3 regions of the Peribacillus sp. NPDC056705 genome follow, and region 1 is predicted to be linked to each of the others. Evidence: predicted binding sites of a transcription regulator. Region 1 holds the regulator's gene; each other region holds the start of a gene.

The links. The regulator LexA, encoded in region 1, represses DNA repair genes until DNA is damaged. The targets are predictions, from matches to a motif close to CGAACATATGTTCG.
Region 2: a site for LexA is predicted at 2,020-2,033, ahead of ACFRAK_RS15125 (carbohydrate kinase). Genes of this name have one in related genera too.
Region 3: a site for LexA is predicted at 1,038-1,051, ahead of ACFRAK_RS21640 (YolD-like family protein). Genes of this name have one in related genera too.

The regions. Positions count from the first base shown of each region.
Region 1 is NZ_JBHTYI010000008.1:49,441-52,727, reverse strand. It holds gene ACFRAK_RS12760 (YneB family resolvase-like protein) at 1-557, opposite strand, end outside; gene yneA (cell division suppressor protein YneA) at 577-888, opposite strand; gene lexA (transcriptional repressor LexA) at 1,044-1,667, shown strand; gene ACFRAK_RS12745 (hypothetical protein) at 1,951-2,181, opposite strand; gene ACFRAK_RS12740 (hypothetical protein) at 2,536-2,823, shown strand; gene ACFRAK_RS12735 (esterase/lipase family protein) at 3,166-3,287, opposite strand, start outside.
Region 2 is NZ_JBHTYI010000010.1:161,234-164,520, reverse strand. It holds gene ACFRAK_RS15135 (carbohydrate kinase) at 1-582, opposite strand, end outside; gene ACFRAK_RS15130 (EamA family transporter) at 736-1,644, opposite strand; gene ACFRAK_RS15125 (carbohydrate kinase) at 2,067-3,158, shown strand.
Region 3 is NZ_JBHTYI010000026.1:4,284-7,570, forward strand. It holds gene ACFRAK_RS21625 (endonuclease domain-containing protein) at 85-522, shown strand; gene ACFRAK_RS21630 (hypothetical protein) at 642-836, shown strand; gene ACFRAK_RS21635 (hypothetical protein) at 854-1,000, shown strand; gene ACFRAK_RS21640 (YolD-like family protein) at 1,197-1,430, shown strand; gene ACFRAK_RS21645 (hypothetical protein) at 1,691-2,392, shown strand; gene ACFRAK_RS21650 (hypothetical protein) at 2,411-2,647, shown strand; gene ACFRAK_RS21655 (helix-turn-helix domain-containing protein) at 2,688-2,915, opposite strand; gene ACFRAK_RS21660 (hypothetical protein) at 3,127-3,287, shown strand, end outside.

The DNA of each region.
Region 1 (3,287 bases):
ATCTCTGCAAATGTCAATCCATTGGCCCGAAGCTTAATAATTTCTTCTATAGGAATCTCCTTACGGTCCCTTCCGGTGGAATTCCTTTGATTCTGAAGATTTTTTTGAGGACGATACCCTTTTTCAACGGCCCTTATCATCCCGCGCTTTATTTTTAGATTATGTAGTTTCCTTTGATATTCTTCTACAATTCCGACAATCTGGATGACCATCGCATCCGAATCCGATAGCTCAAGTTCGCCATCGTGTGAGAGCGTATAAATTTTCACATCTTCTTTAAGGATGACATGGAAAAGGGCTATTTTGGCATTCCCTCTTCCCAGCCTCGTTTCGTCCTGGATTAATAGTACTTCAGCTTCTTTGGTTTTAAATAGTTCGAGCATGTCAAAAATGCCATCCCTATTTAACTCATAACCACTAGCCTGTTCTTTTATTATGGAAATGACTTCAACATCCATCTTTTCTGCCAATTTGACTAATTCATCTTCCTGCCTTGCCAATGATGTTTCCTGTGACTCTTTTTCTGTGCTGACCCTACAATAGATTACCGCTTTCATAATACCCTACCTTCACTGCTTACTGCTCACTGGCCAAATTCTGGACAAGTTCTTCCCCTTTAACCGGTATGACGATGACTTGACCGGGTTTAATCGAATCTGCCCTTACTCCATTATGCTCTTCTATCCAACCAATGAATTCTTTTTTTGTCAAATTTGCTTCTTCATATTCTTCGGCAATTCCCCATAGGGTGTCACCTTCACTTACTTCTATAGAAAGGAAATCATTTTTTTGATCATTGTTCAATGTACAAGAGAATAAAATTGAAAAGATAAATACTGATCCCGCTAATAGAATCGTATAAATATAATTTTTGTATAATTTTTTCATAAATATCCCTCCAAAGCGAATGTTCGTTCGTATGTTATGACCAAATTATAATACGAACGTTTGTTTCAGTCAACAACAAAATTCGAACTTATGTTTGTATAGAGTTGGGGGCCATGCTATAATATAGCAAAGAACATTGGGGAAGAGGTGCACTAATGACTAAACTATCAAAACGGCAGCAAGATATTCTTGATTTCATTAAAGAAGAGGTTCGCCAAAAAGGGTATCCACCTTCCGTACGGGAGATTGGCGAAGCAGTGGGACTTGCATCAAGTTCAACAGTACACGGACATTTATCCCGCCTGGAGAGTAAAGGCCTGATTAGACGTGACCCAACCAAGCCAAGGGCCATTGAAATAATGAATTCGGAGGAAGCGAACAATATTCCAAAAGCCAATGTCGTGAACGTTCCGTTACTTGGAAAAGTAACAGCGGGCATGCCTATAACGGCCATCGAGAACATAGAAGAATACTTTCCGCTTCCCGAAAGCATGGTTCCGCATGATGACCATGTATTCATGCTGGAAATCATGGGTGAAAGTATGATCGAAGCTGGAATTCATGATGGAGACTATGTCATCGTGAAACAACAAAGCAATGCCAATAATGGAGATATCGTCGTGGCCATGACGGAAGATGATGAAGCCACTGTAAAACGATTCTTTAAGGAACCGGATTACATAAGGCTTCAGCCCGAGAATTCAAATATGGAACCAATTATTTTACGAGATGTTTCGATACTTGGAAAAGTAATAGGCTTATATAGACAAATACACTAAAAGCGCTAACCGCGCTTTTTTTGTTTGTTTAATTTATGTCCCGAATTCTCTCAATATGCATATGGAAGAGTAGGTTTTGATATATTTTTTAATAGAATCTATTTTCATGTGAATATTACATCTTTTATAACGGATGTACGGTTCACTATCCCTCTTGATATAAATACTTTGGAAAGAAGCTCATTCAAAAAAAGGAGAGCGTTGAAATACCGTTCCCAGTTAAAATTTCATGTCATTCTTAATGATTCACTTTAATAAGGTAAAGTTCGACCAAGCCATTCCACTATTGAATCTTCACTTGTGTAGAATCATATGCTTTTCCAAGCGCAGAGACGGAATCCCCTTTACTGACAATATGATAAACTTCCTCGTTACTTGCTTCATATTTAGTTAAATCGCTTGTTTTTATAAGGTTCACCAGTTTTTCTGTATATTTCGGATCCGAGGCATACCCCGCATCGAATATTGCTTTGGATGTTTTTTTCTCCAATGACAGCTGTATATAGACTTCCATTTCATGACGTCCCGTTTACGTATAGATTGGCAAGATCTCGAAGACTTTCTTCCCAAGATGGGTATTTCCTGAATTTGTTCCATCCTTGAACGGGCACACCGATGTGGTATTCGATTGTTTATGTTGGCTCTTTCCGAGTTGTTTTAAACCATTCCCGCGGCCAACTAGAAAAAGCCGTCAATCCATATAATTATATGGATTGACGGCTTTAAAATTGAACTCTGAAAATCTTCAAAACCTGGTTGCATAACCTTTGATATATTAGTTTTAAATATGAATTTTTTTATTATAGTATAAAGCCTTGATAAAAAGTAAAAATTAATTTTGAAAACTTCTATTTAAGGTGGTGAAATTATGGACTTCCCAACCATCCATACAAACTTTTGGGATGCAGTAATAGCCATTCCTATCATCATGATTCTTACTCAACTAATTAAGGTCATATTTCATATTCGCCCAAAATTCATCCCTACCATCGCTTTGGGTCTTGGCTTGTTCATTTCCATTTTCATCAGTCATCGTCATCACTTGGTTGCAGGGATTTTCATGGGCTGGTTTTATGGCTATGCAAGCATTGGCAATTATGCTGCACTTAAAACAGGTATTTTGTCTTATAGAGAATCTTATCAAAAGACAGATTAAACCCGTTGTCTCGCTGCAATTCATCAATCTCTTGTATTGCCACAAGCCCGACTGGCTTCTATCCCCATCGAGCAACAGTTAAATCAATATCTAAATTAACAATTGCGACCTTAATTTTCCTTTGGCTGAATAACCAACTCTCATGTTAACCATACCATTATACATTACCCACAAAATACCTTTTCAATTAAATAAAGGTATTAATCGGTAAAAAAGAGGTTCGAAATGCACTTATCCCGAACCATGATTTTAAAAGAAAAATTGAATGTTCTTTTAGAAAAAAACCGTACTCAAACTGACTTTCCTTCGAATTTGATACCTTCTCAATAAGAAGGCATTTCACTATTTCTCGATATAGACCGAACGAACCAGAGTCCGGGTTCTTTCAGTGCCATCCACATTTTTTTCCTTGACGTCAATGGTTACATTATAAACACCTGACTTAGGCACTTCTGGAAGGGTAC
Region 2 (3,287 bases), on a different contig from region 1:
GATACATTTGGCTCTTCTAAGAATATTACTGTTTTTAATCAACAATTCAGGAGTAATATTATCAAAAACGTCCATGTCTGCTAACGCAATTGATAAATCCCCGTTCATATCTAAAACTGCTGTATATGACCCTGTGTTCAAATTTTCATTTTGAGTGACATGCTCTAAATTCATAAAAGGTGAGGATAGATCATAAATCTCTTTCCATTCCGAATCGTGGCCACTTGCTGAAATTAATGTAACATCCTCACCTAATCTACCTAAATTTTCAGCAATATTCCTTGCTACTCCTCCAACCGATCTAGAAGATTTTACTGGATTAGATGTTTCATTAGTGATTTTATATTTTGTATAAAATTTCTTATCTACGTTAGCACCACCAATGCAAACAATAGGTGCAATTTCATTTAAAACATAAGCCTTACCAAAGACATACTCTTTTTTGATTAGTCCAGAAATAATATTTGCAATAGACGACTTTGAAATACCGACAATTTCCGATAATTCCTGTTGAGAAATAAATGGATTTTCTCGAATCATATTTAAAATTAACTCTTCTTTTTCATTCATAACATTAGCCATTTTCACACCCCACTTCCAAAACAATTGTTTATTTGATAAACATACGTTTAGTATACGCTTACATTTTTAATTGTCAATTATTTTTTAAATAATAAATTAATTAAACATGACAGCTTGTTGTCGTGTTTTGTATTTCAAATAAATGAATACAATTTATTTTGTGCCTAATGTTGTACCGTTCTTTTTAATTAAAAATATATTTCTGTTAAGGATTGTTGGCAGGCTCATCCCGAGAATAATAGTTACAATACCTACTATTTGTAGTGAAGTAACATTTTCACTTAACAATATGACTGAAACCATTACCGCGATTGGCAATTCTATAGCACCCAATATTGATGACATACTCAATCCAACTTTAGGAACGGCAATAGTGAATAAGAAAACTGGAATAACCATCCCAAATAACCCCAATGTCAAACCATAAATCCAAAGACCTTCGCTAAACAGCGTTCCATTCCAAATAACCTCTGGAGACTGAAAAACAACTGACATCATGAAAGCAAAGAATGAAACCAATACTAATCGATTAGAGGTATTCATATTTGTAGTTGCCCTGCCATTAACAAATAAAAATAGGGAATAACAAAAAGCAGCTGCCAAACCCCATAACCACCCTTGAAAATGTATTTGAGATAAATCAACATCAATCAAACCCGCTGCTGGTATGGTCCCTGCAACCAATATAATTAAAGAGATCAATTCTATTCGACTAGGAAATTCGCGTTTTGTAATACAAGAGATCAACGTGCCTATCCATGTAAATTGAAACAATAGTACAACAGCCAAAGACGCAGGTAAATAGTTCAATGAAAGACCATAAAAAATATTTGTTAATCCTGTAAAAACTCCAGCAAGGATAAGAATTTTAACTCCATTAAAGCTTAATTTTGTTCTGTTTGTAAGAAAGAAAATACAGATGGCGATACAAAAACCGAAAAAAAATTGACTTGTAACTGCTTCAGAGACCGAAAAACCGCTGCGCATTGCTAGTTTTATTATGGTAGAAACTATACCATAGCTACTAGCCGCTATAACTATCAACAAGGGGTACAGATACATCTTCAACATTCTACTTCCTCCTAGAGTTCGTTGTATTATGACTATGATTTTTGAAAAACCTACAAAAATCATAATCTTCAATATAAATCAAAGATAGACATTTTTACAATCAATTTTTAGGTTGATCAATCATTTGTCTGAAATATTTAGATAGCGTATAATTTATTTGTCGATAGAAATGAGAATACTAAAAAGTAAGCAAATTGGTGGAGCAAAAGAATGATTTTATGGTTTCATCCTATTATTTAACTTGTTTAATAACGACTATTTGGTAAAATAGACAATTTCGTCATAATAAATAGCCGAAATTCCGGCGATCATTTGTACTCAAACAAAAGGTAAACTTCTAATGATTACTCTATTTACAATTAAAATAAAACATTCGTTTGCATGACTAAACTATTGTTAGTGAGGATACTTCCATGGATAAAGAGAAACAAATTTTAGATTACATAAAAATAAATCCTTTCATTTCACAGCAAGAATTATCAAGTAAAGTTGGTATATCACGACCTACTGTTGCCAATTATATTGCTAATCTGACGAGACGCGGTGAAATAAAAGGACGCGCCTATATTCTCAAAGAAGAATCATCGGTCGTCTGCATTGGTGGAGCAAACACAGACCGGAAAGCCCGATCAAATCAGGAGGTACGTTTATATTCATCCAATCCAGTAAAAATTACTGAAGCTTGTGGCGGTATTGCACGCAATTTTGCTGAAAATTTAAGTCGACTCGGCTGTAACACTTCACTTATGACCTGTGTAGGAGACGACAAAGAAGGTAACTGGATACTGAATGAAACGAAAAGCCAAGGAGTTGATGTTAGTCAAGTATGGATGTTACCAACAGAACGTACAGGCACTTTTACCACCTTGATAGATATTAATGGTGAAAGTATTGTCTCCATGGCTGATATGAAAATATACGAAAAAATAACAACCTCTATGTTTGAGGAAAGATGGTCTTATATTGTTTCCTCACAAGCTGTTTTTTTGGATACGAATATTCCTAAGGAAAGTCTCAGTTATTTAATTAAGCGCTGCAGAGATGAAAACATTCCCCTTTACATTGACCCTGTATCTACAGCCAAAGCCCGTAAGCTTCCCTTTCATCTTGACGGTGTAGAACTGCTAATGCCTAACCGAGAAGAAGCAGAGATACTTGCAGAAATAAAAATCGATTCAATTAAGGATTGTCAATTAGCCTGTGAAAAAATTACACAGCGTGGCGTTCGAAAAGTTATTATCAAACTAGGTGAACAAGGAGTATATTATTACTCTACTGAGGAATCTGGCCACTTGCCTCCTTTCAAAACTGATGTTGTTGAGGTCACAGGTGTTGGTGAAGCATTTGCTTCATGTGTAATCTATGGTATCCTGAACGAAGAATCTTTAATGAGTGCTTGCCAATTGGGGCTTGCCGGTGCCGCCCTTACCATTCAAACTGAAGAATCTATATCCACATTTTTGAAACCTGAAAAAATTCATGAATTAGTAAAGCTTTTTTCATGAAGAAATATCTACATTTCGTTACTAAAAATCGAAGAGCATCTGCCTTTCTTAAGCAGATGCTCTTTTTAGACGAGTTTCTTCCATCAGTTTAATGACATTACACCAGAATACCGTCTACCCAATGGATAG
Region 3 (3,287 bases), on a different contig from region 1:
GGAATCGTATCTACTTTGGTAAATGATATGTAGAAAGTTCGTAGAAGTTGCTTGTACCTACGAGAAAGAGGAAATTTATTTACAATGGTAGAATATGTGGTGTTTTTTGGACTTGACCTATCAGGGTTTGTCTTTCTAGGCTTGGACATACGAAGAAGCAGAGGAGTGACTGTGGATCGATACATTCCCCCATACTTTGTGGAATTGGATAAATGTCAAAGTCCTATTGAGAAGAGGGTCTTGAAAGCATTATGGATGAGGGATTATAAAGTAACTACACAGTATCCAATAAGAAGGTATAGAATTGATATAGCACTACCAGAGTATCGGTTAGCCATTGAATGTGATGGTAAAGATTTTCATTCAAGTAAAAAAGCTAAAGCACACGACAGGAAGCGAGACGCATACCTAAGATCAATTGGATGGAAAACGCTGCGGTTTAGTGGAAGCACAATCAATGGTAATATGAGCAAGGTGATTACTCGAATTGAATCAGAAATACAAAAGAAACACTCTAATTAAAAAGGGTTTGTTACGTTTTTTGTCACAATTAAAAAATAATTCCTAATTTCTTCACAATACTGTCACGAGGACTTTTTACCTATATAATGAATATATAGGCAATGGGGGAGGTTGGTTTTGTGAAATTGAGTTTTGAGCGAATCGGTAATATAAAGGCTAACTTACAGTTATTTGATGATCATGTATTTCTAATGGCCGAGGATAGTATGCCTGTGAAGTTGTGCCGTGAAAAATATGGTGAAGAAGAAGCAATTCAATTTGCAATAAAGGAATTTGAAAAACTGAATAATGTAATTTTGACGTCTATCGATTGATATTTGGAGGGATAAACATGCGCAACCAAGAAGGACTAAAAATAATTGATACTGAAGAATACACTTACATAGAAGGGATTGGTACAGCTACTGAAGAGGGGAATCTGGATTTAGAGGGGTTAATTAAAACATTGCTACAGGAAAAATACCTACGTTATCTTTAGAAGGGGAATTTTCCCTTTCATTTTTTTGACTAAATTAAGAACAAATGTTCTATAATGAATTTATAGAATGAAATGGAGATGTTCTTATGTCTATAAAAGATCGTGGAAAGCTTAAATGGCAACCAGCATTGATGCTGCCTGAATACGTTAAGTTACTTAATGATGTAAATAAGGATTATTACCGTCAAGTAAACCGATATTAGATGAATACCAATTAGAGGAGTTTGAAAACAAGATACATACCGCAATGGAGTTTGCTTCACCTGTAAAGTTTACAGTTTGGGAAGATGGATTTGATTGGGAGTATACAGGGATGATACATAGGCTAGATCAGTTTACAAAGCTTATTTATTTAGAGCTGGAAAATGAGAAGGGGCATATTATTAAGGTGAAGTTTGAGGATCTTGTAGCGGTAGAGGTAAGGGAGTGAAAAAGTTGACCAAAGCAAAACCTAAGAAACAACTGTGGATAAAAAGCAGAACATTCCTAAATGGATTTACAGTAGATGATTATTTAAGAAAAGAAGTTAAATTGATTGTAACTAAATATACCAAATGAACAATAGGTCACCATTCGCTGGTGATTTTTTTATTGTAATTTTTTACTTTTGATGAAAATAATACATAAATATTATTTTTGTGGTATAATTTGTATTTGTTACCAATATAACTCAAAGGGAGATGTACAAAAGTGTTAAAGAATCGTTTTTTAGTTTTACTATTATTAGTAGGGGTATTCATGTTTAGTAGTGTTAATGTTTCTTATGCAGAAGAAACAGATGATTGGGATTGGGCGGAGTTTGAGAGATTAAAATTATTAGATACCATAGAATTTTATGGATTAGATATACTTCAAGAAGAAGAAGCATTCGAAAAGAATACAACAAGTGAAGTTATGTACAACCCCATGTATGAAGATGGGACAACTTTAGATGTAAAGTTAATGGTTACAACAGATATAAACGGTAATATTACAGCTGTCGAATCAGATGCATCATTAATGACAATGGACATTCTTAAAAAAAAGAAGCCAAAGAATCCAAAAACCAAAACAAATCCTGTACCATATAAATTGAATGGGGGATCAAACAAAGCGAGCTTTATTAATGATCATGCTTACAATAAGCATAAATATGATTCTAAGAAAAAATCATCAGCTACGGCTACTCAATATGGAAAAGATGTTGATGTAAAAAAATTAAGAGAAGATACAATGGCCAACTATGATAATAAGTGGACAACTAAGGACAACTCTGGTCAAGTTCAAGTTCACTATGCTAAGAGTTATGATTCTAATATAAGCACTAAGGATACATCAACAAAAAACCATAGGGTTGTAATTAACAAAACTAAATCAACTAGGAGTACTCAATATCCCTTATCCTTTAAATAAAAACTAGGAGTGAAGAAAATGAAAATAAAAAAAAGCCAAAAGTTCGTACAGTTAGACGTAAGGAATTGGGATAATACAGAGTTAGTAGAAAGTTTATATGAGATTTGCGGGACTAGTAAAGAGTATGAAAATGATGAAGTAGAGGTTCATCAGGTTGTGGATTTAGGAAAACTTAAAAACGAGTGGAGGTATTTAATCATTTTAAATATTTCACAAGACTTGGATAACCTTGGTTCACCAATAAATCACTATTAGGTTTGAATGGAATTAATTATAGCTTAAAACCACCAGTCATTTACGATTGGTGGTTTTCTTCGTTAATTAATATCAATATATCATGAATATTTATTTCTAAAACTTCGCAAATCCTACCAATGGTATCCCTTTGATATTGTTTTGTATCGTCATTATATAGTCTTCTAAGTGTTTCAAATTTCAAATCAGTCATGGAAGCTAACTGTCTTATAGATATATTTCTTTCATCAAGAATCTTTTTTAAATTGGACTTAACTCTGATCCCCATGAATAACCCACCTTTTCCTTCTTCATAAATAAATTATATCACATAAAAAAAGATTGACTACGGAAAGTAGTAAAACGAACTACGGAATGTTGTTGACCATTAAACGTAGTCGTAATATACTTTGATTAACGACAACGAAAAGTAGTCAAGCGAGGGGTCTTGAAGGCATCCGTTATATAAAAATTTGAATTTAAAAGGGGATAAATAAAAAATGACAAATCAAACAATCGAAGCTACAAAGGTATTTGTATCAGTTGATAACTCATCTCAGTGGATCGTATTGGAAGAAGAAATGCAAGCAGGCTTCAATTATCAACTTGCATCAATTGAAGACCTTCACGACTACGTAGCAGCTTGTGGTGAATACTTTAC